3 regions of the Rhizobium sp. 21-4511-3d genome follow, and region 3 is predicted to be linked to each of the others. Evidence: predicted binding sites of a transcription regulator. Region 3 holds the regulator's gene; each other region holds the start of a gene.
What was found. The regulator PhoB, encoded in region 3, activates phosphate uptake and scavenging genes when phosphate is short. The targets are predictions, from matches to a motif close to TGTCATNNANCTGTCAT.

Region 1 (9,887 bases), on a different contig from region 3:
CCAGGACAAGGGCGAAGTCGAGCTGCTCTCGGCCTTCGCCGACATCATCCCGGTGACGATGATCGCCCGGATGATCGGCATACCCGAGGAGATGGGTCCGCAGCTTCTCGACTGGTCGCACGCCTATATCCGCATGTATCTCTTCGGCCGCACCCGCGAAGACGAGGATGGCGCCGAGAAGGCCGCCAAGGAATTTTCCGATTACGTGAAGACGGTGATCGCCGAGCGCCGCGCCAATCCGCGCGACGATCTGCTCAGCCACATGATCCATACGGAGCATAAGGGTCAGTTCCTCACCGAGGACGAGCTGATCTCGACGACCATCGTGCTGCTCAATGCCGGTCACGAGGCGACCGTTCACCAGATCGGCAACTCGGTGCGGGTCATCCTCGATAACGGCTGCGATCCCGCCCTGCTCTTCAAGGACGAGCCGACGACGGAGCGGACCGTCGAGGAGACGCTGCGCATCTGCGCGCCCGTTCACATCTTCCAGCGCTGGGCGCTCGAGCCCGTCGAAATCGACGGCATCTCCTTCAAGCGCGGCGACAAGGTGAGCCTCATCCTGGCGGCCGCCAATCTCGATCCGGCGAAGTTCACCGATCCCCTGACCTTCAAGCCGGATCGCAACGAAGCCCCCAACCTCTCCTTCGGCGCCGGCATCCATTTCTGCATCGGCGCACCGCTGGCGCGTCTCGAGCTCAACATCGTCCTGCCGATCCTCTTCAAGCGGCTGCCGGGACTCCGGATGGCGAAGGTTCCGGAGGTCAAGGACGTCTACCACTTCCACGGGCTGGAGAGGCTCGATCTGGCGTGGTGAGCTCAGCGCTTATCCGCAATCTCGCCAAATCCGCCGATTTCGCGCAGGAGCTTGCGGTAGATGGCGTTCGGGTAGTCGGCTTCCGAGCGGACAGGCATGGCGAAGGCGCCTGGGCCTCCAATAACCTCGCGGTGGAAATAGGAGAACAGAGCTTCCGGCGAGAGCGGCGGCTCGTCATCGTCGTGCTCGCCGCGGGCGCTGATGACGAGGGCGTTGATGGTCATGCCGCCGGCGATCAGTTCTCTGCGCACCGGCTCGACATCGCGGCCGATGCTGTTGACGCCGTCGCTGGAGATGTTGACGACGAGGCGCTCGGGTGCGTAGCCGCTCTGGCGCAAGAGAGACGCCGAATAGGAGAGCGCCTCGCTGATCGAGGTGCCGCGGCGCAGTTTCGTCGGGGAATTCTCCGAAAGCCGCAGCGAGAACATCCAGCAATCGGCCTCGTCCTTCAGCAGCGTCCATGGGATGACCATGCGCTGGCCGTGGTCGCCACCCCATTCGAAATAGGCAACGGCGATGCGGCCGTATTTCCCGCTGCCGATCGCGTCGATGATCTCGGGCTGGCGGAAGGCGGCGACGAAGCCCTCCTGCTGCATCGCTTTTTCGCGCGGATTCATCGACGTCGAGACGTCGGCGGCGATCACCAGCGCCAGATCGATCCTTTCGCTGGCAGCGGCGTCCGATGTCATGCAGATCGAAAGCAGAACTCCTGCGACAGCTCCGTGCAGAAGCCATCGGCGCATCATTGTCCGAACCATGGTGCCCCCCGCGCGGCATGCCGCTAGCGATGCAGCCGTCTTATCGAAAGCACCATCGGCTGTACATTAGCACATTGGGATACACCTGTATGGATATAGCCGAGCGGTTGCGGCGTCAGCCGTAACGACCGGTGATATAGTCCTCGGTGCGCTTGTTCTTCGGTGCCTGGAAGATCTGCGAGGTCGGGCCGTATTCGACGAGCTCGCCGAGATACATGAAAGCCGTGTTATCGGAGATGCGGCTCGCCTGCTGCATGTTGTGCGTGACGATGACGATGGTGAAATCGGTCTTCAGCTGCGAGACGAGCTCTTCCACCTTTGCGGTCGAGATCGGGTCGAGCGCCGAGGTCGGTTCGTCGAGCAGCAGCACTTCGGGGCGAAGGGCTACGGCGCGGGCGATGCAGAGACGCTGCTGCTGGCCGCCGGAAAGACCGAGACCGCTGCCCTTCAGCTTGTCCTTGACTTCGTCCCAGAGGGCAGCCTGGCGCAGCGCCTGCTCGACACGGACGTCCATGTCGGCCTTGCCGAGACGTTCGTGGTGGCGGATGCCATAGGCGATGTTGTCGTAGATCGACATCGGGAACGGCACCGGCTTCTGGAACACCATGCCGACGCGGGCGCGCAGTTCGTTCATCGAATAGCGCGGGTCGAGGATGTTCTGACCGTCAAGCTTGACCGTGCCGGTGGCGCGCATCTTCGGATAGAGCATGTAGATGCGGTTGAGAATGCGCAGCAGCGTGGACTTGCCGCAGCCGGAGGGACCGATCAGCGCCGAGACCTGACGTTCGGGGAAATTGAGGCTGACGCTGCGGATGGCATGGGCGTCGCCGTAGTAGAAGTTGACGTCTTCAAGGGTGAGCTTGTCGTTAGCCATCGGCGTCGCGGTCCTGCGGGTGTCTAATGTGGAGGAAGATTGCAGCATCATTTGCCACCTTTGCGGTTCAGAACGGCGCGGGAGCCCACGCTGAGCAGCAGCACGATTGCGGTCATGACGAAGGCGCCGGCCCAGGCGAGCACATGCCATTCGTCGTAGGGGCTCATCGCGTACTGGAAGATAACCACCGGGATGTTAGCCATCGGCTCGGACATATCCGTGCTCCAGTACTGGTTGTTGAGCGCGGTGAAGAGCAGCGGCGCGGTCTCGCCGGAGATGCGGGCGACGGCAAGCAGGATGCCGGTGAGGATGCCTGCCGAGGCTGCGCGGTAGAGGACGGCAACCGTCACCTTCCAGCGCGGAATGCCGAGCGACAGGGCCGCCTCGCGCATCACGTCAGGCACCAGCCGCAGCATCTCGTCAGTGGTGCGCACCACCACCGGCAGGAAGATGAAAGCGAGCGCGATGCCGCCGGCATAGCCCGAGAAATGGCCGGTCTGGCGTACCACGAGCTCGTAGACGAAGAGGCCGATGATGATCGATGGTGCCGAGAGCAGGATGTCGTTCATGAAGCGGATGACATCGCCGATCTTCTTGCCGCGACTGAATTCGGCCAGATAGGTACCGGCCAGCACGCCGATCGGCGTGCCGATGATGACGGCCAGAACGACCATCATCAAGCTGCCCATGAAGGCATTGGCAAGGCCGCCGTCTTCGCCGGGTGGCGGGGTCATTTCGGTGATGAGCTTCGGGCTCAGTGCCGAAAGGCCGTTGATCAGCGTCGTCCAAAGGATCCAGATCAGGAAGATGAGGCCGAGGCCGGTGGCGGCGACGCAGAGCGTCAGCGCGATGGCGCTCTTGATCTGGCGGCTGCGGTAAAGGGAGGAGGAAACGCTCATGTTACTCGCCTCTCTGCTTTGCCATACGCAGCAGCATCAGCTTTGCGGCGGCAAGGACGATGAAGGTGACGACAAAGAGGATGAAGCCGAGAGCAATCAGCGACGACAGATAGATGTCGGTATCGGCTTCGGTGAACTCGTTGGCGATGGCGGCGGCGATCGAGTTGCCCGGCTCCATCAGCGAGATCGCGATATTGTGGGTGTTGCCGAGCACGAAAGTGACGGCCATGGTTTCGCCGAGCGCACGGCCGAGACCGAGGAAGATGCCGCCGACGACAGCGGTGCGGGTGTGCGGGATGACGATATCGCGCACCACTTCCCAGCGGGTCGAACCCAGCGCATAGGCCGATTCCTTCAGCTGTGCCGGGACGACCAGGAAGACATCGCGCATGACCGAGGAAATATAGGGAATGATCATGATCGCCAGAACGATGCCCGATGTCAGCATGCCGATGCCCATCGGGGCGCCGGAGAACAGCAGACCGATGCCGGGGATCGGCCCCAGCCAGTCGATCAGCGCCGGCTGGACATAATCGGACATGAAGGGGGCGAAGGTGAAAAGGCCCCACATGCCGTAGATGATCGAGGGAATGCCGGCGAGCAACTCTATGGCGCCGCCGATCGGTCCGCGCAGCCAGCGTGGCGCGACTTCGGTGACGAAGACGGCAATGCCGAGGCTGATGGGAACGCCGATCAGCATCGCGAGAGCTGAGGTGACCAGCGTGCCGTAGATCGGCACCAGACCGGCAAAGTGCTGGGCAACGGGATCCCATTCGGTGCCGGTGATGAAACCGAAGCCGAAGGTGCGGAAGGCCAGAAGCCCGCCCCATGCCATGGAGATTGCAGCCGCCAGAAGGGCTGCGAGAACGAACAGGCCGCAGCCCATCACGATCCAGAAGAAAATGCGGTCGCCGGTGGCACCATCGCGGCGCTTCACCTCCGGCCCGACGGCCGGCAGCGATGCCAGTGCTTCGCTCATATCTATACTCGACTTGCTTTTGAGGGGGCTTCAAAGCAATCGGGGCAGAGAGAAACGCTCCCTGCCCCGGCATTCACGGAGGACTTAGCCCTTGAAGGACGCGGTCCAGTAGTCTTCGATCTGCTTGACCAGGCTGGCCGGAAGCGGAACGTAGTCGAGGGAAGAGGCTTCCTTCTGACCGTTCTCAAGCGCCCACTTGAAGAAGGCGAAGGCGGCCTTGGAGCGCTCGGCGTCCTTCGGCTGCTTGTACATGATCGCCCAGGTGGTCGCGGTGATCGGCCAGGCCTTTTCGCCCGGAGCGTTGGTCATGATCAGGTAGAAGTCCTGAGCCTTGCCCCATTCGGCGCTGGCAGCGGCAGCCGAGAAGCTGTCTGCATTCGGCTTCGGATACTGGCCGGCAGCGTTCTCGACGAGAACGTAGGGCAGCTTGTTCTGCAGGGCGTAGGCGTATTCGACGTAACCGATCGAATCCTTGACGCGGGTGACGTAAGCAGCGACGCCTTCGTTGCCCTTGCCGCCGATACCGACCGGCCAGTTGACGGCGGTGCCTTCACCGACCTTGGACTTCCAGTCCGGATTGACCTTGGAGAAGAAGTTCGTCCAGTTGAACGAGGTGCCCGAGCCGTCCGAACGGTGAACGACGGCGATCTGGCTGTCGGGCAGCTTGAGGCCCGGGTTCAGGTCGGCGATGGCCTTGTCATTCCACTTGGTGACGTTGCCAAGGTAGATGTCGGCGAGAACCTTGCCCGAGAGCTTGAGTTCGCCGGACTTGATGCCCTTGACGTTGATGACGGGAACGATGCCGCCGACGACGACCGGGAACTGGCCGAAGCCACCGGCCGAAAGGTCTTCAGGCTTCATCGGAGCGTCGGACGCGCCGAAATCGACCGTAGCAGCCTTGATCTGGGCGATACCGCCGCCCGAGCCGATCGACTGGTAGTTCAGCTTGTCACCGGTCTGCTTGTTGTAGTCCGCAGACCACTTGGACAGAACCGGATAGACGAAGGTCGAACCAGCGCCGGTAATGTCGGCGGCGGAAGCGGAGACTGCGAAAGCCGCAGCCAGGCCGGCGCCGAGGCAGGCCGAAAGAAGTTTCTTGGTGAGCATTATGGTCTCTTCCCTGAATGGAACGAACAATCGACGAGACCGGCGCCATGGAGGGGGTATCCATTGGCAAGGGCGCTGAAATTTCCCGTCGCAAAGGCGGGCTAGGCGCTGCACATTACAGTTTGATGACAGTTCTGCGACAGTTCGGAGTCAGCCTGTCAGGACACACACGGCGTGCAAAGATGTTCGATCACTAAATCAAGGATTTAGCCGTTAAAGCCATGTAAACATTACAAAAAGTTAATGTCCGGCTGCGTTGGTTTGACGCAGCCGGACATATCGGATGCCGTCAGGCGACGCCGTAACGGGCTGCCGGCTTGTCATGAGAGAGGTTCGGAGCAAGCGCTGCGCGCGCCGCGTCAAAGGCATTCCAGTCGGCGGCATCGGGCAGCGACGGGATGGTGACGAGCTCACCCCGGTCGAAGCCGGCAAGCGATGCCTCGACCATATCGCCGGCATCCATCACCATCGACGGCGGCAGCTGCTCAAGCGAGCGGCCGCTGCGCTCGAAGATTTCGGTGCGCGTCAAACCGGGCAGAACGGCCTGCACCTTGACGCCCTTGCCCGCAACCTCGGCATTGATCGCCTGCGTCAGATTGAGAACGAAGGCCTTGGTGCCGCTGTAGACGCCGTTGAAGCGCTCGGCGAGCAAGGCCACGACCGATGCGATGTTGATGATGCCGCCCCTGCCCCGCGCCGCGAAGGTCTGGGCTGCAGCAATGCCGAGACGGTTCACGGCGACGACATTGAGCTCTATCATCGTCTCGAGATAGTCGATGTCATCTTCGAGCAGCGTTCCCCGTGCGCCGATCCCGGCATTGTTGACCAGGAGAGTGATCGACGCATCCTCGCGCAACCGCTTCTCGACCTTGCGGACATCGTCGCGGCTGGTCAGGTCGGCAGCAAGCACTTCGGCCTCGATCCCATGCTCCGCCTTCAGCTTCCCGGCGAGCGCAGAGAGCCGGCCGGCATCGCGGGCGACGAGCAGCAGATCATAGCCGCGCTTGGCGAGGCGATCGGCATAAGTGGCGCCGATGCCGGAAGACGCTCCCGTGATGAGAGCGGTACCGAGAGAAGAGCGGGACATGAGGCAATCCTTTCCATCATTGGATTTAGTGGTATATGCCACTATATTGAGCCGAGACGGATTATCCGCAAGAGCAGCCGCCAGATTTTTTAACGCCGATGTTGACGGCAGAGGGCCGAAGCGCGGATACCGGCGCAAGGAGAATGGCGATGAGTGACCAGAACACGCGTTTCGAGAGCTGGCAGGTCTGCAGCAACAGCGCGATCCGCCGTGCCACGCGCCAGCTCGGCCAGCTCTTCGACGAGGTGCTGGCGCCGAGCGGCCTGAAGGGTACGCAGCATACGCTGCTGACGCAGATCCATATGAGCGGCAATCCCTCGCTGAAATTCCTGGCCGACAGCATGGTCATGGACCTTTCGGCGCTCGGCCATACGCTGAAGCCGCTGATCCGCGACGGCCTGGTGGAACTCGTGCCCGACACGAAGGACCGGCGCGTCAAGCGCGTGACGCTGACCGCTTCTGGCCTCGCAAAATGGGAAGAAGCCCACCGCCTCTGGCAGGACGCCCGTCAGCGCTTCGACCAGAACTTCGGCCCCGAAGCTGCCCAGGAACTGCGCAACGCCCTCAATCTGATCTCGTCCGATACTTTCGCGGACAGCTTCCGGCAGTGAGGGTTAGAGCCAGGTGTAGCCGCCCCGGCTCTGGGGACTGCAAGTGATCTCCGGACGGGAGGATATGTCCGGACTGTTGAAGCGGCTCTCCCCCTTGAAGGTCCAGCTGCCGTAGGACCAGTTGAGGACCCTGCGCCCCTCGGGATCATCGATGACCAGAATAGCATGGTTGCGAAGATATAGCGCTCCCCCACCGCGCTGCGTTACCGGCCGTTCGCGCAATGTCAGTATCGACAGGTCAAGAGTATTGCGGACAGGCTCCACGCCGGACTGAATGCAGTAAGGACGGCCTGCGGCAATTTCGACCGCTGACCGGTGCACTGCGGCAGCGGTGCCCGCGGTAACGACGCCGATCGTCACGAAAGCCAGAAAGCCGACGGCGCAGATCCGTTTGAGAAACGCATCCGGCCACGCGAGCCTTCGATGAGCGGCAGCGCAGGCCAGCGCTATCGCGGCAACCACAATGATGGCGATCATACCTGACATGCGCGCCAGCAGGCCGAACCAGATCAGGAATATCGCCGGCAACATCGCAGCAAAGAGAATGGCCGCCAGCCAATCGCTTGCATTGGAATATCGGGTGAGCGCGGCCTCGCCTGCAGAGTAAGCAGACCTCACGGAACGGGACCGGGTTTTGCGGGCGGCGACAGTACGGACAGCGAGCGGGACGGAAAACACCAGCAGCGATGTGGATGTCAGAACAATCGCCAACGCGACATCGAGGCCCATCCGGTCATCGAAACGCGAGGCTGTCCAGACTCGGTAGTTCACGCAGGCAAGAACGACAGCCAGCAGCCAGAAGACCTTCTCCCAATGGCGATCGAGGCGTAGGGCGAGCCATACCAGCGCCGCCAGAGGCACGACTGCGACGATCAGGGAGAAGGCAAGGACCGCAATCATCCGCAACGACGCCTACAGCCGGATCACGTAATCCTTGCGAGTCGTTTCAATGACTTCCCAGGTTCCCTTGAAGCCGGGTCTGAGGATCATGCGGTCGCCGGCCTTGAGGTGAACAGGTGCGTTGCCGTCTTCGGTAACGATCGAGTGGCCGGAGAGGACGTTGAAATATTCCCATTCGTCGTAGGAAATGCGCCACTTGCCGGGTGTCGCTTCCCAGATGCCGGCGTAGAGGCCGCCCTCGGCTTCCTCGAAATTCCAGGTGCGGAACTGCGGATCGCCGGAAAGGATGCGGTCCGCATCGGGAGCGCCGGCCTCCGGTTCGACCGCGTCGATATCGAAAACGAACTGGTTCGGCATAGGGCCTCCTAGCGGGCGGATGTAAGGAGCTTCATGCCGAAGCCCATGAAGATGACGCCGGCCATGGCATCGATGGCCCGGCGGCCGCGGGCATAGGCACCGGCAACGGCCGGATTGCGCAGGATCGTCAGCACCAGCGTGTACCAGAGCGACGAGACCAGAACCATGGTGGCGACGGCGAGCGCGCCATGCATCCAGGAGTGATCGGCAGGCAACGTCGCGGCGAAGAGACTGGCGACGAAGAAGGCGGATTTCGGATTGGCGAGATTGGTGGCGAGGCCGGACCAGAAAGCCTGCTTCGGGCTGATTGCGGGGCAAAGCACGGGTTCGCCCGGCAGCGCACCGTTCCGGTAGGTGCGCCAGAGCAGCTTGGCCCCGAGCCAGAGAAGATAGGCGCCACCGGCGATCTTCAGGAAGAGATAGGCGAAGGGGGCGGCCGCAAATAGCGCGCTGATGCCGAGCCAGCCCGCCAGTCCCCAGCAGAATGTGCCGAGAATGACGCCCGCGATCACCGCGACCGCAGCGCGCGCAGAGCCTTCGAGCGCCGTGCGCACCACGAGGAAGAAATTCGGGCCGGGCGTGATGGCGGCAACGGCCCAGATGGCGGCAACGGAGAGAAGAAACATGGGGCTGCGGACTCGCGAGAATGGATTTCGAGCGCGAGCTTAGAGGCTTTGCATCCGGCGGCCAAGGCCGTGGGCGGCGCTATTCGAGCCCGACGCGCGTTGCTCCATCTCGAAAGGGTGCCTGATCGGCCGGGGCCAGGTGGAAGGCGATGAAGAAATCGTCCATGCGATAGCCGGGATATCGTTGGTTCAGCGCCGCGACATGCGCCCGCCCCTCATCGAGCCGGCCTGCGATCGCAAGGCAGAGCGCCGCAATCGCCATGATATGGGCATGCGCATTCGGGCGGGCCGCCGCCCTCGCCGCCCAATCGGCTGCCTCGTCGAAACGGCCGAGGCGCACCAGCGCGATCGCCCGGCTTGCCAATATGCCGAAGAGCATCGGATCGAAGGGGCTAAGCGATTGCGACTGGTCGGCAGCGGCCAGCGCCGACAGCGGATCGCCGGATTGGCATTGAACGAAGGCCAGCGAATAATGCGCGATCGCAAAGCTCGGGCTGAGATCGACGGCCTGCTGCAGCTCGGCGACCGACTGGTCATGCTGCTTGCGCAGGAAATGTGCCCGGCCGAGGGAGAGATGGGCGGCCGGATCGCGGTCGTCGGCCATCAGCCCCTGATTGGCGGCGCGATAGGCGAGCTCGGTTTCCGTGTCACGGTCCGCCCAATGCTGAAAGGCGCTCTGGAAATGCGTGAAGGAGAGCCCGGCATAGGCGCGTGCGAAAGTCGGATCGAGGCTGATCGCCGTTTCGAAGAAATGCCGTGCCTGGTCGTTATCACCCTTGGTGAAGCGGAACATGTGCCAGAGGCCGCGGTGATGCGCCTCCCAGGCATCGAGCGAATTGGGCGGCTTCAGGATGGCACGGTTGCGTTCCAGC
Region 2 (9,887 bases), on a different contig from region 3:
CACTGAAGAACAGGCGATGCGCGGCGATACCTTCATCCCGCTCGGCAACGGCGAGGAAGGCAACACGCAATATGGCGTGCCGCGCGGCGAGATGATGTCGCATGTCAGCACCATGTGCGTGCGCACCTGCGACGGCGGCTTCTTCCCGATCAGCACCAACGCCACCTCGATCGATTTCGGCCGCGATGCCTCGACCTGCTCGAAAATGTGCCCCGGCATCGAGACCGAGCTCTTCTATCAGGATGTTTCGAACACCGACGCCGCCAACATGATCTCGGCCGCAACGGGCGCCCGTTACAGCGCGATGCCGAACGCCTTCGCCTACAAGAACCGCGCTCCCGGCGAAAAGTCGTCCTGCACCTGCAATCTGACCGCCTATTACGAGCAAATGCGAAAGAACCAGACCGTAAGCGAACCGCCGCCGAAGGGCTCGATCACCACGATCACCACCAAGCCTGCAGCCACGGCATCTCAAACGCCGGCTGCACCGCAGCCACAGATCCCGGACCGGCCCTATGAGCCGCAAAATAGCAAGGTCCGCCAGGTCGGCCCGCAATTCCTCGCAGGCGACCAGGGCAGCATCGATCTGAAGAACCCGGCAACATCAGGCCCGCAGCCGCAGCAGCAACAGCAGAACTAACCGGCATAGACTGAACGTCGACCGGCCCTAGCGGCGGCCCCAGCCGTCGCGGAAGACCAGCTCCTCGAGTGGCAGCCGCTGCCGCCAGCCTTTGACGGCGAGTTCCGGCTCCCGGTAGAGCTCGTCGACATAGCCGACGCAGAGCCAGGCCACGATCTCGATATGCGCGGGCACGCCGAGGATCTCCTTGAGCTCACTTTCATGGAAGATGCTGACCCAACCGACGCCGACGCCTTCGGCCCGCGCAGCAAGCCACAGGTTCTGCACGGCACAAACGGTCGAATAGCTGTCCATCCGCGGATTATGCGTACGCCCCAGCACCACCTCGCCGCTGCGCGAGGGATCGCAGGTGATGCAGAGGCCGAGCGGTGCCTTGAGGATGCCTTCGAGCTTCAGCGACCGGTAGGTCGCCTGCCGCTCGCCATCGAACATCCCGGCCGCCTCATGGTTGGCGCGATCGAACGCCTCCCATACCCGCCGGCGCACGGCCGCATCATCGACGACGATAAAATTCCACGGCTGCATGAAGCCGACAGAGGGCGCATGATGCGCGGCCGCAAGCAGCCGCATCTGCACATCCTCGGGTACCGGATCCGGCAGGAACTGGTCGCGCACATCGCGCCTGGTCATGATCGCCCGGTAGACGGCATCGCGCTCGTCACCGGAAAAAGCGGATGCGCGCTGCAGCGCATCCCCGCTCAAGGGTCGCATCGTCAAATCCCCAACAACGCAACCGACCCGCCGTCCGCGCGGGATCAGTCTATGATGCCAGGCCGGTCTTCTGACTTGGCATCATCCGCCCGCCGCAGCCTTCCCGGTTTTAACCAGTGGCATGATGCGGCAGGCGTCAGCCTTACAGCGTTGGGCACGTTCCGGTCTTTCACCGGATTCCCGATTCTCCCGTCGATGGCGGGCACCTGACGGGAACCTCTTGCCCGTTTTACCGGCGCGCTTCAAGTGGCCGGGAAATAGCGCACATAGGCAAACTCATCACCATCCGGTGACCAGCAGGGAACATTGATCGTGCCCTGCCCGCCGAAAAGCTCGAACAGCGTGGTCAAATTGCCGCCGTCCATATCCATCAGCCGCAGCCTGACATGCAGGTCGCGCGGGTGATCGAAGACGTCAGGATCGTAGGAGAGGATCAGCACCTTGTCGTTGGCAGGTGCCGGATGCGCAAACCAGTTGCCGTAATTGTCGTGGGTCACCTGCTCCAGCCCGGTTCCATCGGGGTGAACGCGCCAGATCTGCATCAGCCCGGTGCGGCTGGAATTGAAATAGATCCACTGCCCGTCGAAGGAATAGTCCGGCCCGTCATTGCGCCCCTCCCCATGCGTCAGCCGCCGCTCTGCGCCGCCATCGACCGCTATTGTGTAGATGTCGAAGACGTCGTCGCGGATACCGCAATAGGCCAATTCCTTGCCGTCGGGCGACCAGCCGTGCCAGTAGGACGGAAGATTGGTCGTCACCTGCTTCGGCGCCCCGCCTTCTGCTGAAAGCGTGTAGATGCAGGATTTGCCATATTCCGTCTTGTCGGAAATCACATAGTGCCTGCCATCGGGCGAAATGCCGTGATCGTTGTTGCAGGCCGCGGCAAAGCCGGTGTCGACCTGCCTCAGCCCGCCCTCACCATCCGGCGACAAGCGGTAGAGCAGACCGTCGCCGTTCAGAAGCAGATAGCGCCCGTCAGGCGAAAAGTTCGGCGCCTCGATCAGCTGCTCCGTCTGGAAAACCACCCGGCTCTTGGCCGTACGGATATTGTAGATCTCGACCGAACTGCGCATGCATGCCTCCCACATTGTGCGGCGGTCCGGCTATCCGCCGTTCCGCTTCATCCTGATTTGCATGCGGTTTGTGCCATGCATCTGTGTCTCGATAAAGTCGCATCGCTTCAAAAGCGAACTGAGGTTCGGAGCACCGAAATGCTGTGCTTTGAAGTCCGGATAGACCTGCCGCAGCAGGGTGCCGAGCTCGGCGATATCGAGCCAGCCTTCCTCCCTCAGCTTCGCCGTCTGCAGCGCCTGCGCGATATAGGGCCGGATGCTGGGCGATGGCTGCAGCGCCACGACCTTCGCCAGCGCCGGAAGACTTGCGGGCGCCTCCAGGAGACGCAGCTCGAAGAAATCGTCGAACGACTCGCGCAGCAGCCTGGAAGCATTCGGCGCACCAAGCCCGATCGCCTGCTTGCCGCGCATCCGGATACGCGCCGCCAGATGGCCGAGGTCACGATCACTGCTGGCGATGCAGAAAAGATCGATTGCCGAAGCTCCGAGATATTCCATCGCATCGACGGCAAGCAGGATATCCGCGCCATTCTTCCCCGACTGGGAGCTGACCGCCGTCTGCAGGCTGAGCGCATGCTTTCCGGCAGCAGCGATCCACGGCTGCGCAGCCTCGCGCGTGAAGTCGCCATAGGCACGCCGCTCGATCAGACGTCCGTAGCCGGAGGCGATGTCGATGATCTCGCCCGCCGAGCGCGCCGGCAGGTTTTCGGTATCGATGAAGACGGCGACTTTCGTATCACGCACGATCAGGACCTCCCGCATTTCTGACGATAGAAACGCGGGAAGATGCGGAAGTCAGCAGCTTTCGGTTGATCGGGTTAACGATCGCTAACTGCGATCCCTAAACCGGTTGGTAATCGGGTAGCGGCGATCACGCCCAAAATTCTTCTTGGTGATCTTCACGCCCGGCGCCGACTGGCGGCGCTTGTATTCGGCGAGGTAGAGCAGATGCTCGACGCGGTGGACGGTCGCGACGTCATGACCGCGCGCCACGATCTCGTCGACGCCCATTTCCTTCTCGACGAGGCATTCGAGAATGTCGTCGAGCACTGGATAAGGCGGCAGCGAATCCTGGTCCTTCTGGTCCGGGCGAAGCTCGGCGGACGGTGCCTTGTCGATGATATTCTGCGGGATGACGACGCCCGACGGACCCAGCGCATCCGGCGGCACGTGTTCGTTGCGCCAGCGCGAAATCGCATAGACCTGCATCTTGTAGAGGTCCTTGATCGGATTGAAGCCGCCGTTCATGTCGCCGTAGAGCGTGGCGTAGCCGACCGACATTTCCGACTTGTTGCCCGTCGTGACGACCATCGAGCCGAACTTGTTGGAGATCGCCATCAGGATCACGCCGCGGGCGCGGCTCTGCAGGTTCTCCTCGGTGATGCCGCTGTCGGTGCCCTCGAAGAGATCCGACAGCGCCGAGGTGAAGCCCTTCACCGGCTCCTCGATCGGGACGATATCGTAGCGGCAGCCGAGCGCCCTGGCGCAATCGGCGGCGTCCTTCAGCGAATCCTCCGATGTGTAGCGGTAGGGCAGCATGACGGTGCGCACCCGCTCCTCGCCGAGCGCATCGACGGCAATCGCCGCGCAGATCGCCGAGTCGATACCGCCCGAAAGGCCGAGCACCACATTCTTGAAGCCGTTCTTGTTGACGTAGTCGCGGAAGCCGAGCAGGCAGGCGCGGTAGTCGGCCTCTTCCTTCTCCGGCACATGCGACATCGGCCCTTCGCTGCAGCGCCAGCCGTTCTCGCCGCGCTTCCAGGTCGTGACCGCAAGCGCCGGCTCGAACTGGCTCATCTGGAAGGCCAGCGACTTGTCGCCGTTGAAGGCGAAGCTGGCGCCATCGAAGACCAGTTCGTCCTGGCCGCCGAGCTGGTTTGCGAAGATCAGCGGCAGGCCGGTCTCGATGACCTGGCGCAGCGCCACCTGATGGCGCACGTCCACCTTGCCCCGATAATAGGGAGAGCCGTTCGGCACCAGCAGGATTTCGGCGCCGCTCTCGGCCAGCGTCTCGCAGACGCCGAGATCGTTCCAGATCTCCTCGCAGATCGGCACGCCGATCCTGACGCCACGGAAATTCACCGGCCCCGGCATCGAGCCTTCGTCGAAAACGCGCTTCTCGTCGAACTCGCCGTAATTCGGCAGGTCGATCTTGTCGCGCAGCACCAGGATCTTGCCGCCATCGATGACCGCAACCGAATTGTGCCGACCGGTCTCGCCCTGTCGCGGGAAGCCGACGATGACGCCCGGGCCGCCATCGGCCGTATCGGCAGCGAGATCATCGACCGCCTTCTGGCAGGCCTTCAGGAAGGCCGGTTTCAGCACCAGATCTTCAGGTGGATAGCCGGAAATGAAGAGCTCCGTCAGCAGCAAAAGGTCCGCACCCTGGCGCGCGGCATCGGCGCGTGCCTCGCGGGCTTTCGCAAGATTTCCTGCAACATCGCCCACAGTAGGGTTCAGCTGCGCGACGGCGATACGGAGCGTGTTCAAGGGAGCGTTTTCCTGTGTCATGTCATTTATTTAGCGCGCGCGTCCTCGCCCCGCAACGTGCTCCGCCATGAAAAGCGGCGGTGTCTGATACGCGGAAAATTCAAATCCCAGGGAAAAGCGAGGAAACATTAGTGGTTCATCTAGCGTTCATGGCGGGCATGTGACAGTTCGATGAAGTTTTTATGACGCCGCGAAATCGGCGGGAATGACATTGGAGTCCGCCCTTGATCGCATCGGTCATGAAGTCCGCGCAGGCCAGAAGAATGGCGCTGCTTTCCACTGGTCTCGGCTCCAATGTCCGCTCTCCGGCTGCCCGCGGTGTCCTCAGCGTCGCGCTGACCTTGTCTATCGCGCTGCTCAGCGTCATCGCCGTCGAATGGATCGCCCGCAGCACGCTTGCCGATGTCGGCGATTTCCTGACCTCGACGGCCCGCCCGGGCATGACCACCGTGGCTATGCTGACCATCCTGATGCTGACGCTCGACGCTGCCTTCGGACGCCGCCACCAGTCGGCGTTGATCGTCGTGCCGCTGGTGTTGATCCCCGCTTTCATCTCGAACCAGAAGCAGCACTATCTCTCCGACCCGTTCTATCCGTCGGATATCCTGTTTGCCCGGCAGATCATGGAACTTCTGCCGGTGATGGTCCGCGACCGGCCCTTCACGGCGGTCGCCCTGGTCATCGGTATCGCGCTTCTCGGTGCCGGCATCGTCTTCGGCTGGCGCTATGCCTGGCGCACCTTCCCGAAGCTCTCGGGCCAGGCGCGCCTGCGCCGCCTTTGCCTCGGCCTGCCCGTTATCGCCGCCTTCGGATCGCTGATGGATTATTCGCAATATTCCTATATCCGCGACCGCCTGCAGGTCGTGCCGATGATGTGGGACCAGAAGGAAAACTACCGCAGCAACGGCTTCATCCTGGCCTTCATCTTCAACGTGCCGATGGCCGACGTCGCGGCTCCGGCCGGGCTGAATACCGAAGCGCTGGATGCGATCCCCGCCCGCAATTACGGCTATCTCGCCGGCCCGCGCGAGAAGCCCGATGTCATCATGCTGATGAGCGAATCCTTCTGGGATCCGACGCGGCTGAAGAACCTCAATTTCAGCGCCGACCCGATGCCGACGATCCGCGCTTCGCAATCCGGCTACGTCTTCTCGCCGGAATTCGGCGGCATGACCGCGAATGTCGAGTTCGAGGCGCTGACTGGCTTCTCGAATGCCTTCCTGCCCTATGGCAGCATTCCCTATCAGCAGTATATCCGCCGCGACATTCCCTCGCTCGCCACCTTCTTCCGCGGCGAAGGCTATGCGGCACGCGCGCTGCATCCGTTCAGCGGCTGGTTCTGGAACCGCAACGAGGTCTACAAGGATTTCGGCTTCGAGGAATTCCGCACCGAGGAAACCCTTCCGCCGATGGAAAAGCGCGGCATCTTCGCCTCCGATGACTCGCTGATGAAGGAGATCATGCGCGAGGGCGATGGCCTCGACAAACCCTTCTTCTTCTTCGCTGTCACCCTGCAGGGACATGGCCCCTACGAGGCCAATCGCTACGCGCATAACTCGATCGACATCCAGGGCAATATCCCGGAAGCCGACCGCGCCACGCTCGCCACCTATACGCAGGGAGTCAAGGAAGCCGACGACAGCCTGAAGATGCTGATGGACTGGGCTTCGCACCGCGACCGCGAGACGATCATCGTGCTCTGGGGCGACCACCTGCCGCCGCTCGGCAATGTCTACATGAGCGCCGGCTACATGCCGGACCAGGTGGCCACCCGCAAGGCGCCGCTCGACGTCATGAAGCAGCAGCACGAGACACCGCTGGTCATCTGGTCGAGCAAGAAGGGTGTGAAGCAGGATGTCGGCACCATCAGCCCGTCGCTGATCTCCTATAACCTGCTGAAATTCGCCGGCTTCGAGCATCCCTATTACACGGGCTTCCTCGGCCGAGTTCAGAAGAAATACGACATTATCGATCGCTACCAGCTGGCGACGCGCAAGAACGAAGTCACGCCGGATTGGGTTCTCGACCCCAAGAAGCTCGACCCGCTGGTGCGCGACTACCGCTATCTCCAGCATGACGTGATGTTCGGCAAGGCGCAGACGCTCGACCGCTTCTTCCCGCAGCACGTGATGGTCAACGAAGCCAGCTACTGAGCCTAAGACTTTAATTTGCATTGCATTCCGCCGGTCGGCGGGAATACTGGCTCCGACGCGATAACGCTTCGGAGCCAGGCATGTATAATCTTCCCAATTTCATCCACACGCATTTCGGCAAGAGCGCCGACGAACTCGGCGATATCGAGAAGCGCGTCCTCGCGAAGGCTCACGAGCGCAGAATCATCTCGACCGACGTCAACGCTGCACTCTCGGCGGAATCCTCCTTCGGCCAGCGGGTTGCCGACGGCATTGCACGCGTCGGCGGCTCCTGGTCCTTCATCATCGCTTTCCTCGCCTTCCTGGCCATCTGGACGGTCGTCAACACCATCATCCTCGCCACCGGTGCCTTCGACCCCTACCCCTTTGTCTTCCTCAACCTGATCCTCTCGATGCTGGCCGCCATCCAGGCGCCGATCATCATGATGTCGCAGAACCGCCAGGCCGAACGCGACCGCTTCGAGGCCGCCAAGGACTATGAGGTCAATCTGAAGTCGGAGCTTGAGGTCCTGTCGCTGCACCAGAAGATCGATATGCGGGTGCTGACCGAACTGACGGCGCTTCGCGAGGATGTCGCCCGCCTCAGCGCCGCCCTGGAAGCCAAGAAAATCTAGCCAGCGCCCGGATATTGCGGCAGGCCGTCGTTGATCTCGTAGAAATCCCCCTTGTCGGCGCAATAGATGTGATAGCCGATGGCAAGATCGCTCGGCTTGTCGAAGGCGCCGGCGAGAATCGAGACGGCATCCGAGCCGATCCGCTGCCAGAACAGCGCCGAACCGCAATTGCGGCAGAAGCCGCGCTCGGCCGCCTCGCTCGACTGATACCAGTGCAAGGTCTCGCGGCCATCGATCACCAGGCCGTCGAGCGGCACATCAGCTGAGGTGAAGTAGAGGCCAGTCTGGCGCCGGCACTGCGAGCAATGGCAGGCAACGACCGCGCCCGGCTTGTTCCTGCTCCGAAACCGGACGGCACCGCAGGCGCAGCCTCCCGTATATTCCCTGTCCATCATCCGATCCTCCGCCGTCATCTGCAGGGGAAATTGGCTGCAGCCGCGCGCCCGGTCAAATCCAATCTCTTGATGGAAAAGGTCAGCATTATTGATGACTTGCGCCCGCTCCACGCCGGGACAGCGTCGCGCACAAACCAGCAAAAGTTGCAGGTGAATACTGACCGCCGGTCGCGAGTTTCCCGAAATGGGACAGGCTCGCAAAGCTCAAACACACGCATCACGTTCATTAGCTAATCTAAAATTAAGAGATGCGGCCTTATATAAGACGAAGCTCAACCGAGCTGACATGAGGTCCAACATGATCGTATTCAACCGTTTCCGGTCGAATGAAAGAGGCGCCGCCGCCATCGAATTTGCGATTGTCGCGCCCATCTTCCTCCTCGTCATCCTGACGCTCATCGCCTACGCCATCTATTTGACCGCCGCCCATTCCGTTCAGCAGATCACCGCAGACGCGGCCCGCACCGCTGTCGCCGGCCTATCGGCGAAGGAGCGCGAAACGCTTGTCGATAATTTCATCACCTCGTCGACGCTCAATCATCCCTTGCTCCAGAAAGACAAGATCCACATCACCGTCACCACCGATCCCAGCAACGTCAACCAGTTCACGGTGACGACGGAATATGATGCCAACAACCTACCGATCTGGAATCTTTACACTTTCCCTCTCCCCGAACACATGATCCGGCGCTTCGCGACCATCCGGATGGGAGGCATCTGAATGCCGTTCAATGCCCTGCGCTTTTGCCGTGATACCCGCGGCAACATCGCCATCAGCGCTGCCATCTGCGCGCCCCTGATCGTCTACTCCCTCGGCATGGGTATCGACTACGGCATGCTGACGCTGCAGCAGCGCCGCCTGCAGCAGTTGAGCGATATCGGCGCCATTGCCGCGGCCTCCGACATCAACCATGCGCCAGAACAACTGCTCGCCAATTTCAAGCACAACGGCATCGACGCCGCCGTCACGATCGAGAACGGCTACCTGACCGGCAAAGGAACGCTTCCGAAGGGCGCCGACCTGTCACAATTCCAGGCTGTCGTCAGCTATGCGCCCGGCGCCTACCTCGCCGATCTCGCCATTGCGCCCGATCAGCGCTTCGTCGCCGGCAAGCAGCCATACGATGCCGTCAAAGTTGCAGTGTCGCAGAAGGGCGAGCTCGCCTTCGCCAATATCTTCGCCAGCGCCCCGACCCTCAGCGCCGCCGGCACCGCATCGGCGGCCAAGGTCGCCGCCTTTTCCGTCGGCTCGCGCCTTGCCAGCATCAACGACGGCGTTCTCAATGCGCTGCTCGGCGCCCTGCTCGGTACGAGCATCAGCCTGAAGGCCGTCGACTATGAGAGCCTCGCATCGACGGATATCAACCTGCTCTCCTTCCTCGATCTGTTGGCGACCAACATCAATGCCAGCGCCGCCACCTATGACGAGCTCCTGGCCACCGACATCTCCTATCCGCGCCTACTGAACACGCTCGGCAAGACGCCGGGCCTGCCTGCTACTGTCGACAAAACGCTGAGCTCGCTGGAAAAGACACTCGGGACGTCGCAGATCAAGGTGAAGCTCGAGGATATCCTCAATCTCGGCAGTACCGGCGAGCGGGCAATCGGCAGCGGATCGAACCTGCAGGTCGATGCAACAGTCATGGAGCTCCTCTCCGCAACGGCGCTCGCGGCCAATCAGAAAAAGCAGGTCGCCGCCAACGTCAACAGCGCCATTCCCGGCCTGCTGAACGTCAAGCTCACACTTGCGGTCGGCGAAAAGCCCGTCGGCTATGCCGCAAATGCGGTGGGCACATCGGGATCGGCCGTGC
Region 3 (9,887 bases):
GGAGTCAGCCTCACACTAGGTTAAAACTCAATTACTAGACTGCATGCGGCGGAACTAGTCACCAAAATTAGTCAAGCGTTTCTTGTGTCGGATTCATCCGGGGCAAACGGTGAAGGATTCTGCCTTCACAACGCTTAAACGGCGGAGACACAGGGCATGAACTGGACAGACGAGCGGGTCGAGAAACTCAAGAAACTGTGGTCCGAAGGGTTGAGCGCGAGCCAGATCGCGGCGCAACTTGGAGGCGTAAGCCGAAATGCCGTCATCGGCAAGGTTCACCGTCTGGCACTGCCGGGCCGTGCCAAGGCCGGCGGCAATGCAACGGCGGCACGGGCTCCGAAGCGCACGACTTCGGCACCGCGCGCTCCGAACTACGCATCGCGCATGACGACCCGCACCGTTGCCCGCCCGCAGGGCGCAACGATGCTGAAGGAAGAGATCGAAATCGACGTCATGGAGGAGATGGAATATCGTCCGGCTTCCAACGTTGTCGTGCCGATCTCCCGCCGTCTTGGCCTGACGGAACTGACCGAACGCACCTGCAAGTGGCCGGTCGGCGATCCGCTGAAGGACGATTTCCATTTCTGCGGCTGCGAAAGCCCGGATTCTTCGCCCTACTGCACGTATCATCAGCGTCTGGCTTACCAGCCGGTCAATGATCGCCGCAGGGCCGCAGCCCGGGCAAACTGAGCCGGGTAAAGACAAACGAAAAACGGGCCTTTCGGCCCGTTTTTTTGTATCTGCATGTCAGGAGGCCGTAGCCTCCCTCACTCAGGCTTCCATGGAGTAGCCGGCACCGCGGACGGTGCGAATGACATCCTGCATGTTCGAGAAGTTGAGCGCCTTGCGCAGGCGACCGACATGGACGTCGACGGTGCGCTCGTCGACATAGATGTCGTGACCCCAGACGCCGTCGAGCAGTTGCGAGCGCGAGAAGACGCGACCCGGCGACGACATCAGGAACTCCAGAAGACGAAACTCGGTCGGCCCGAGACGGACTTCGCGGGTCTTGCGGTGAACGCGGTGCGTTTCGCGGTCGAGTTCGATATCGCCGCACTTCAGCACGGTCGAGAGAACTTCCGGCTTGGCGCGGCGCAGCATCGCCTTGACGCGGGCAACGAGCTCGGGCGTCGAGAACGGCTTGACGACGTAGTCGTCGGCGCCGGTCGACAGGCCACGGACGCGCTCGCTCTCTTCGCCGCGCGCCGTCAGCATGATGATCGGCAGGCGCTCGGTTTCCGGGCGCATGCGCAGCCGGCGGCAGAGCTCGATGCCTGATACGCCAGGCAGCATCCAATCGAGGATAAGAAGGTCCGGCGTGCGCTCCTGAAGGCGGATTTCCGCCTCGTCGCCGCGCAGGATGGTATCGACTTCGAAACCTTCGGCTTCGAGATTATAGCGAAGAAGCACGCTCAGTGCTTCTTCGTCTTCAACGACTGCAACTCTCGGGATCATTCTATTCTGTCTCCTGAGGCCCGGTCCGGATGATTATTCCGTTACCGCGCCGACGGTGTTGGCGGTGTCGTCCTTCGGACGCTCGCCTTCCGGCTGAGCGCCGGTCGCCATGTAGTAGATTGTTTCAGCAATGTTCGTGGCGTGGTCGCCGATGCGCTCGATGTTCTTGGCGCAGAAGAGCAAATGCGTGCAGCTGGTGATGTTGCGCGGATCTTCCATCATGTAGGTCAGGAGCTCGCGAAACAGCGACGTGTACATCGCGTCGATTTCCTCGTCGCGCTCGCGGATCGACTTCGCCTTGTCGGCAGCGCGCGTCGTGTAGACGTCGAGCACTTCCTTCAGCTGGACGAGAGCGAGCTCGGAGAGATGCTCCAGGCCACGGGCGAGCTTGCGCGGAACGCCGGTGCTCTGCACGGCGATGACGCGCTTTGCGGTGTTCTTGCCGAGGTCGCCGACGCGCTCGAGGTCGGCGGCGATGCGGATCGAACCCATGATCTCGCGCAGGTCCGACGCCATCGGCTGGCGGCGGGCGATGGTGACAATCGCCTTGTCGTTGATCTCGCGCTCGGCGTGATCGAGGATCACGTCGTCGGAGATGACCTTCTGCGCCAGCGCCGCGTCGCCATTGACGAGGGCGCGGACAGCGTCGGAAACCATCTGCTCGGCCAGGCCGCCCATTTCGGAAATGCGGCGCGAGAGGAACTTCAGGTCTTCGTCATACGCAGAAAAAATATGTGTCGATGCCATGGGTAAAGTCCTTGAGTGTCTATCGGGGGTCGTGACGCCAAAGATCAGCCGAAGCGGCCCATGATGTAATCCTGGGTGCGCGGATCGTCCGGATTGGTGAACATCTTGTCGGTGTCGTTCTCCTCGACGAGGTTGCCGAGGTGGAACATGGCCGTGCGCTGCGAAACGCGGGCGGCCTGCTGCATGGAGTGCGTGACGATGACGATCGTGTAGGCTTCGCGCAGCTCGTGGATCAGTTCCTCGACCTTTGCGGTGGCGATCGGGTCGAGTGCCGAGCACGGCTCGTCCATCAGGATAACTTCAGGCGAGACTGCAACGGCGCGGGCGATGCAGAGGCGCTGCTGCTGACCGCCGGAGAGGCCGGTGCCGGATTCATGAACGCGGTCCTTGACCTCGTTCCAGAGGCCGGCGCGCTGCAGGCTGGTCTCGACGATCTGGTCCATGTCGGCCTTGGTCTTGGCCAGACCATGGATGCGCGGGCCGTAGGCAACGTTTTCGTAGATCGACTTCGGGAACGGGTTCGGCTTCTGGAACACCATGCCGACGCGGGCGCGCAGTTCGACCACGTCGATATCCGGATCGTAGATATCGTCGCCATCGAGCGTGATCTTGCCGGTGACGCGGCAATTGTCGATCGTGTCGTTCATGCGGTTCAGGCTGCGCAAGAAGGTGGACTTGCCGCAGCCCGACGGGCCGATGAGCGCCGTAACGGTGTTTTCGCGGATGTTCAGCTTGACGTCGAAGAGGGCGCGCTTTTCGCCGTAATAGACGGAAACGTCCTGGCCGATCATCTTGTAGGGAATGCTGTTCATCTTCTGGTCCAGAGCCTTTTCAACTGCTGCTTCTGTCAACATGTTCATTGGGTTTTACTCCGTTTACCAGCGGCGCTCAAAGCGACGGCGCAAGAGGATGGCTCCGAGGTTCATGACGATCAGGAACAGGAGGAGGACGATGATGGCACCCGACGTACGTTCTACGAAGGCGCGTTCGGCTTCGTTGGCCCACATGTAGACCTGGACGGGGAGCGCGGTGGACGGGTCGAGAGGCGTGGCCGGTGCACTGGCGACGAAGGCGACCATGCCGATCAAGAGAAGCGGCGCGGTTTCGCCGAGCGCGTGCGCCAGGCCGATGATGGTGCCGGTCAGAATGCCCGGCATGGCGAGCGGCAGCACATGGTGGAACACCATCTGCATCTTCGAGGCGCCGAGACCGAGAGCGGCCGCGCGGATCGACGGCGGGACGGCGCGAAGAGCCGCACGCGTCGCGATGATGATCGTCGGCAGCGTCATCAGCGTGAGCACCAGACCGCCGACCAGCGAGGCCGAGCGCGGCATGCCCATGAAGTTGATGAACACAGAGAGACCGAGCAGACCGTAGACGATCGAGGGAACGGCAGCGAGGTTGTTGATATTGACCTCGATCAGGTCGGTCAGCCGGTTCTTCGGTGCGAATTCCTCGAGATAGATCGAGGCGGCGACACCGATCGGCAGCGACAGCACCAGAACGATCGCCATCAGATAAAGCGAGCCGATGAGGGCAACGCCGAGGCCGGCGGCTTCAGGACGGCTGGAATTGCCGTTGACGAAGAGGCCCGTGTTGAACTGCTTGAAGAGAGCGCCGCTCGACTTCAGTTCGTTCATCCAGCCAACCTGCTTGTCGTTGACCTTGCGGTTCTTCTCATCGACGGAGAGATCGATCTGGCCCTTGTTGGCGCTGTCGACATTGGCGTCGGCGAGAACCGTGACGTTGATCGTCTTGCCGATGATCGACGGGTCGGCGACGACCATGTCGCGCAGCTGGATCGGAGCGCCCTTGGAGAGCATCGCCGATGCGTCACGCACGTCGGGACGGCTCGATGCGTTGATGTTGAGCTGCTTGACGATGGCGTCACGCAGCAGGGCGCCGTAATTGGCGGCGATCAGGACGGACGGATCGGTCGCGCGCTTGTTGCCCGGATCGATCGTCTTCTCAGTGAACTCGATCGGCAGCGAGATCGCCGTCTGCTGGAAGGCGGTGTAGCCCTGACGGATGACCGTCGACAGCAGGATGACCAGGAAGATCAGGCCGAAAGCGATAGCGGCCATGCCGTAAGCCTGGAAGCGGCGTTCGGCGGCGTAGCGGCGCTTGATGCCGATGTCGCGGCGCGCAGGTGCCTTGGATACGAGGGTGCCGGAAACCGGAGAAGCGATATTCGTCATTCGTACTGCTCCCGGTATTTGCGCACGATGTAGAGCGCGTAGATATTGAGGCAAAGCGTGATCAAGAAGAGCGTGATGCCGAGCGCGAAGGCGACGAGCGTCTGCGGCGAGGTGAACTCAAGGTCACCCGTCAGCTGGTTGACGATCTTGACCGTCACGGTGGTCATCGGCTCGAAAGGATTGATCTGCATGCGGGCGGCAACACCGGCCGCAAGCACGACGATCATGGTTTCGCCGATGGCGCGCGAGGCGGTCATCAGCAGTGCGCCGACGATGCCCGGGAGAGCAGCGGGAAGCACTACCTTCTTGATGGTTTCGGAGCGCGTGGCACCGAGGCCGAGCGAACCGTCACGCAGGGCACGCGGCACGGCGGTGATGATGTCGTCCGACAGCGAGGAGACGTATGGGATCAGCATGATGCCCATGACGATACCGGCGGTCAGAACGCTCTGTGCCTGGATGAAGTTCGTGTAGTTGCCCGTCAGGAGGCCGCTGACCTGCGAGGAAAGATCGCGCAGGAACGGGCCGACGGTGACGAGGGCGAAGAAGCCGTAAACGATTGTCGGGATACCGGCCAGAACCTCGAGCAGCGGCTTTGCCAGCGAGCGAAGCTTCGGCGAGGCATATTCGGCCATGTAGATCGCCGCAAACAGGCCGACCGGAACGGCGACCAGCATGGCGACGAAGCCGATATAGAGCGTGCCGAGCAGCAGCGGGATAAGGCCGAACTGGCCTTCCGACGAGCTGCCGGCACCGGCAAAGCGCGGATCCCAGACCGTGCCGAAGAAGAATTCGAGCGGTGGGACGCTGGCGAAGAAGCGCAGGGCTTCCGACAGCATCGACAGAACGATGCCGATCGTCGTCAAAATGGCGATCGAGGATGCCAGGAGTAGACCCCAGAGCATGACGCGCTCGACGCGGTTGCGGGCGCGGAAGCGGGGCGTGATGCCGCGCAGAGCATAGAGCGCACCGGCAACGGCAAGCACCAGCACGATGGCGCTCATGATCAGGCGGCTGCCGGCGCTTTCGGCGTTCAGCAGCTTGGCGGCGTCCAGCATGTAGGGCTGCGGCTCGCCGGCGAGCGGAACGCCCTTTTCGTTGAGCTTGGCCTGGACGGCCTTGGTGTCGGCACCGAGCGCGGCGAGCTCGTCAGCCGTCAGCAGATTGAAGCCGCGGCCGATGGTGGCGACCATGCTGTAGCTCAAGTCCTGCTCGGCAGCACTCTTGGCCTTCACATCTTCAGGGAAGGCGTTGCGGACGGTGGATTCGATGATGCCCGGGCTGGCGGCGAGCCAGACACAGAGAACGACGAGGGCCGGAAGGACGGCCCAGATGGCGGCATAGGCGCCGTAATAACCCGGCCGCGAATGCAGCGCGGAAGACTTGCCTCCGGCAAGCGCCGTGGCACGGCTGCGGGCGGCCACATAGGCCAGCGCGCCGAACACCACAAGACACAAGAGTATAATGGATGTGCTCATTCTTTACGTCCCCAGGCGCTCAGCCCCAAGAGCATATGCGGCGATGTCCCCGCACAGCTTCCCAATCATGGACAAACTCAAAACCTTGCCATGCAGCGGCAAGGGTACTGTCATTAGAAAACCGGCGCGGCACCCCCTGATGCCGCGCCGGCTTATGCATTACATTGTCTTTTCAGCTTCGACGGCCTTGCGGATTTCTTCGCGCTCGGCGTCCGGAGCAGCAACCAGGCCGTATTCGACGAGCGGGCTGTCAGGGCCGATCATCTGGTCGGATACGAAGAAGTTGACGTATTCCTTCAGGCCCGGGACGGCGCCGAGATGTGCCTTCTTGACGTAGAAGAACAGCGGGCGGGAAACCGGGTAGGTGCCGTTCGAGATGGTCTCGGTCGACGGAACGATGCCGCTCATGGTCGCGACCTTGAGCTTGTCAGCGTTGTTTTCGTAGAAGGAGAGACCGAAGACGCCAACGCCGGTCTTGTTGGCAGCGATGCGTGCCAGCGTTTCCGGATAGTCGCCGTCGATGTCGACTGCAGCGCCGTCCTTACGGACTGCAACGCAAGCCTTGGCCTGAGCAGCCTTGTCGGTGATTTCCTTGGCGATAACTTCCTGAGCGCCCGAAGCCTTGCAGCCTGCAGCGAGAACGTTCAGTTCGAAGACTTCGCGGGTGCCGTGCTTTTCGCCCGGGATGTAGGCAGCGATATCAACAGCCGGGAGCTTCGGGTTGACTTCCGACCACTTCTTGTAGGGGTTGGCAACGAGTTTGCCATCAACGACGACCTGAGCAGCCAGCGCCTTGTAGAGATCTTCCGGAACGTAGGCGACGTCAGGGTTGGAAGCGTCGGTTGCGAAGACGATACCGTCATAACCGATCTTGACTTCCTGGATGTCCGTTACGCCGGCAGCCTTGCAGGCTTCCATTTCGTTCTTGTTGATCGGACGCGAAGCGTTGGCAACGTCGATCGTGTCTTCGCCGACGCCCTTGCAGAATTCCTTGAGGCCAGCGCCCGTGCCGCCAGATTCAACAACCGGCGTCTTGAAGTTGGTGAAGGTTTCGCCGAAGGACTCGGCAACGATCTTGGCGTAAGGCAGAACGGTGGACGAACCGGCAACCTGGATCTGGTCGCGAGCGGCTGCAGCGCCTGCAAAAGCAACGGTTGCGGCGAGAGCGGCAACGGTGAGTTTAAGCGTGTTCATCAGAAAAATCTCCCGGCATTGGGCTTTGTGTGGGCAGGCCCCCCAGGGCCCTCGCATTGCCTTTTTTCATCGGCAGCCACTCTTTAGCCCCTGATGCACAGAGCTTTTATGTCACTTTGATGAAACATTTGTGACAGTCTAAAATACTGAAATTCATAGATAAAATTTTTCGATGTAATGGGTGTGTTGCGGCTTTATGTCAAAACCGCACGGTAAAGGCCGTTCCCTTGCCAACCTCGGACTTAACGATCAGCCGTGCACGATGGCGGGTCAGGATATGCTTGACGATGGCAAGCCCCAGACCGGTGCCCTTTTTCGAGCGGCTGTCCTCGATATTGACGCGGTAGAAGCGCTCGGTAAGGCGCGGCACATGCTCGGCGGGGATGCCGGGCCCTCGGTCCGCGACGGTGACTTCGACAGGCAGGCCCTGGCCGTTCTTGATCGAGACGTCAACCGTCTTGCCTTCCTGGCCGTATTTGCAGGCGTTCTCGATCAGGTTCTCGAAGACCTGCACCAGCTCGTCTCGATCGCCGAGCACCTCCGCCCGGCCTTCCGGCAGATTGAGATTGATCTCGACGCCGACATCCTTCGCCAGCGGCTGCAGGGAATCCCGGACATGGCCGAGCAGCGGCACGAGATCGACCTTTTCGTCGGGCGCGATATGTGACTTCAACTCAAGCCGCGACAGCGACAGCAGATCGTCCACGAGACGGCTCATGCGCGTCGTCTGGTCGAACATGATGCCAAGGAAGCGTTCCTGCGCCTTGGCATCGTTCTTGGCCGGACCCTGGATAGTCTCGATGAAGCCGCGCAGCGAGGCGAGCGGCGTGCGCAGCTCATGGCTGGCATTGGCGACGAAATCCGAGCGCATGCGGTCGATGCGGCGGACTTCCGAAATATCGCGGAAGGAAAGCATGAAGAAGCGCTCGCCGCCTTCCCCCTCACCGAGATCGATCGGGGCGCTGCGGACGATATAGACCCGCTCGGAAGGAAGCCGCTCGGAATGCTCGATCTGGTTCGGCGCATTGGTGGCGATCGTTTCGCGCACCATGTCGAGAATGCCGGGCGAGCGCAGGCGCGCCGAAAGATGCGCACCGATGATCATCTCGCCGAAGGCCTTTTCGGCCGCGCGGTTCTGGAACAGCACCGAGGCATCGCCGGAGAGAACCATGACGGGGATATCGAGCCCGGCAAGCGTGGCGGCCACTTCAGGCAAGCGGCTCTTCGGCGCTTCCGGCTCAGGCTCAGGAATTTCGGCAAGCTTGGCCTGCACCACCGGTTCGGCATTCATGACGACGACCAGCAGCATCAGGATGACGAGCGCCAGAACGCCCCATTTATTCATCCCCGAAACCAGCGCCACCAGCCCGATGACCAGAGCGGCAAGAAGCACAGGGCGTTCCTGCCTGATGCGGGCCATCAGCCCCGATGTCCACGGCATTTCCTCTTCCACTTGCCCCTCGCCCGGCTTTCAGTCGCAATCATTGCTTCAAACTTTGCCTGATAGCCGTGATTCATGACAGAAGTTTTCGACTGCTTCCACCAAGCGAAAAAGCCGCAGTGGAAACACACAACTATTTTCATGCCGCGGCGAGCAATTTGATTTTTAACGCGAAATATGATCGCCTGCTCAGAAGCCGAAGCGCCGGGAGGAAATGATGGCCGAAGATGTCGAGAGCCGCGCAGTCGAACTGGATATCAGAGGCAAGAAGCGCGTCTTCGACGTGGACGATCCGGTGCTGCCTGCCTGGATCGACGAAAAGGCACTCGAATCCGGCGACTTTCCCTACAAGAAGAAGCTGAAGGAAGAAGAGTATCTCGAAGATCTCGAGAAGCTTCAGGTGGAGCTCGTCAAAGTGCAGTTCTGGCTGCAGGCGACCGGCAAGCGCGTCATGGCGGTCTTCGAGGGACGCGATGCGGCCGGCAAGGGCGGCGCGATCTCTGCCTCCTCCGGCAAGATGAACCCCCGCCTTGCGCGTGTCGTGGCACTCGCCAAGCCGAACGACCGCGAGCTCGGGCAGTGGTATTTCCAGCGCTATATCGCGCAGTTTCCAACGGCCGGTGAATTCGTGCTCTTCGACCGTTCCTGGTATAACCGCGCCGGCGTCGAGCCGGTCATGGGCTTCTGCACACCGAAGCAATACGAGGATTTTCTCGAGCAGGCGCCGCTACTCGAAAAGGTCATCGCCCATGAGGGCATCTATCTCTTCAAGTTCTATCTCGATATCGGCCGCGAAATGCAGCTGAAGCGCTTCCATGACCGGCGGCACGATCCGCTCAAGGTTTGGAAGCTATCTTCCATGGATATCGCGGCACTGACGAAATGGGGCGACTACAGCGACAAGCGCGACCGGATGCTGAAGGCAACGCATACGGACGCAGCGCCCTGGACCGTCATCCGCGCCAACGACAAGCGGCGCGCCCGTCTCAATCTCATCCGTCACATGCTGAAGACGATGGATTATGACGGCAAGGACGAGAAGGCGATCGGCGAGCTGGATGAGAAGATCATCGGCTGGGGTCCGGGCTTTCTGAAATAGGAGTGAAGATGCGGCCTACGGCTGTAATCGGCGGACTACTCGTGATGATGGGGCTGGCGGCTGAGGCGCAGGCCTGCGTGCTGCTGCAGGATGTCGATTACAGCGTGCTCTACCGCTCGGATGCGATCGTCCGCGCCAAGGTCATCGGCTATCAGGCGCGTCCCGAGCAGAAGGATGCGCTGTTCCGCCTGGAAATCGAGCAGGTGCTATCAGGAAAGCCGCTTGCCGCACCCATCATCGAAGCGCGCTGGGAACGGCGCTACAAACCGGCGCCG

Region 1: a site for PhoB is predicted at 5,549-5,565, ahead of pstS (phosphate ABC transporter substrate-binding protein PstS). Genes of this name have one in related genera too.
Region 2: a site for PhoB is predicted at 5,075-5,091, ahead of ACQZ5H_RS06865 (LTA synthase family protein). Genes of this name have one in related genera too.

What each region holds. Positions count from the first base shown of each region.
Region 1 is NZ_JBNWCF010000001.1:599,030-608,916, reverse strand. It holds gene ACQZ5H_RS03245 (cytochrome P450) at 1-817, shown strand, start outside; gene ACQZ5H_RS03240 (DUF1194 domain-containing protein) at 820-1,575, opposite strand; gene pstB (phosphate ABC transporter ATP-binding protein PstB) at 1,691-2,497, opposite strand; gene pstA (phosphate ABC transporter permease PstA) at 2,497-3,348, opposite strand; gene pstC (phosphate ABC transporter permease subunit PstC) at 3,350-4,327, opposite strand; gene pstS (phosphate ABC transporter substrate-binding protein PstS) at 4,412-5,434, opposite strand; gene ACQZ5H_RS03215 (SDR family NAD(P)-dependent oxidoreductase) at 5,724-6,521, opposite strand; gene ACQZ5H_RS03210 (MarR family transcriptional regulator) at 6,671-7,132, shown strand; gene ACQZ5H_RS03205 (hypothetical protein) at 7,136-8,032, opposite strand; gene ACQZ5H_RS03200 (cupin domain-containing protein) at 8,045-8,389, opposite strand; gene ACQZ5H_RS03195 (LysE family transporter) at 8,398-9,015, opposite strand; gene ACQZ5H_RS03190 (tetratricopeptide repeat protein) at 9,095-9,887, opposite strand, start outside.
Region 2 is NZ_JBNWCF010000002.1:197,203-207,089, forward strand. It holds gene ACQZ5H_RS06840 (DUF2865 domain-containing protein) at 1-640, shown strand, start outside; gene bluB (5,6-dimethylbenzimidazole synthase) at 668-1,351, opposite strand; cobalamin riboswitch at 1,395-1,576, opposite strand; gene ACQZ5H_RS06850 (TolB family protein) at 1,594-2,424, opposite strand; gene ACQZ5H_RS06855 (NYN domain-containing protein) at 2,455-3,168, opposite strand; gene ACQZ5H_RS06860 (NAD+ synthase) at 3,253-4,935, opposite strand; gene ACQZ5H_RS06865 (LTA synthase family protein) at 5,178-7,067, shown strand; gene ACQZ5H_RS06870 (DUF1003 domain-containing protein) at 7,148-7,681, shown strand; gene ACQZ5H_RS06875 (GFA family protein) at 7,678-8,073, opposite strand; gene ACQZ5H_RS06880 (TadE/TadG family type IV pilus assembly protein) at 8,375-8,797, shown strand; gene ACQZ5H_RS06885 (pilus assembly protein TadG-related protein) at 8,798-9,887, shown strand, end outside.
Region 3 is NZ_JBNWCF010000007.1:85,556-95,442, forward strand. It holds gene ACQZ5H_RS16665 (GcrA family cell cycle regulator) at 157-690, shown strand; gene phoB (phosphate regulon transcriptional regulator PhoB) at 772-1,455, opposite strand; gene phoU (phosphate signaling complex protein PhoU) at 1,489-2,202, opposite strand; gene pstB (phosphate ABC transporter ATP-binding protein PstB) at 2,247-3,062, opposite strand; gene pstA (phosphate ABC transporter permease PstA) at 3,078-4,400, opposite strand; gene pstC (phosphate ABC transporter permease subunit PstC) at 4,397-5,878, opposite strand; gene ACQZ5H_RS16695 (substrate-binding domain-containing protein) at 6,038-7,072, opposite strand; gene phoR (phosphate regulon sensor histidine kinase PhoR) at 7,272-8,492, opposite strand; gene ppk2 (polyphosphate kinase 2) at 8,731-9,612, shown strand; gene ACQZ5H_RS16710 (hypothetical protein) at 9,621-9,887, shown strand, end outside.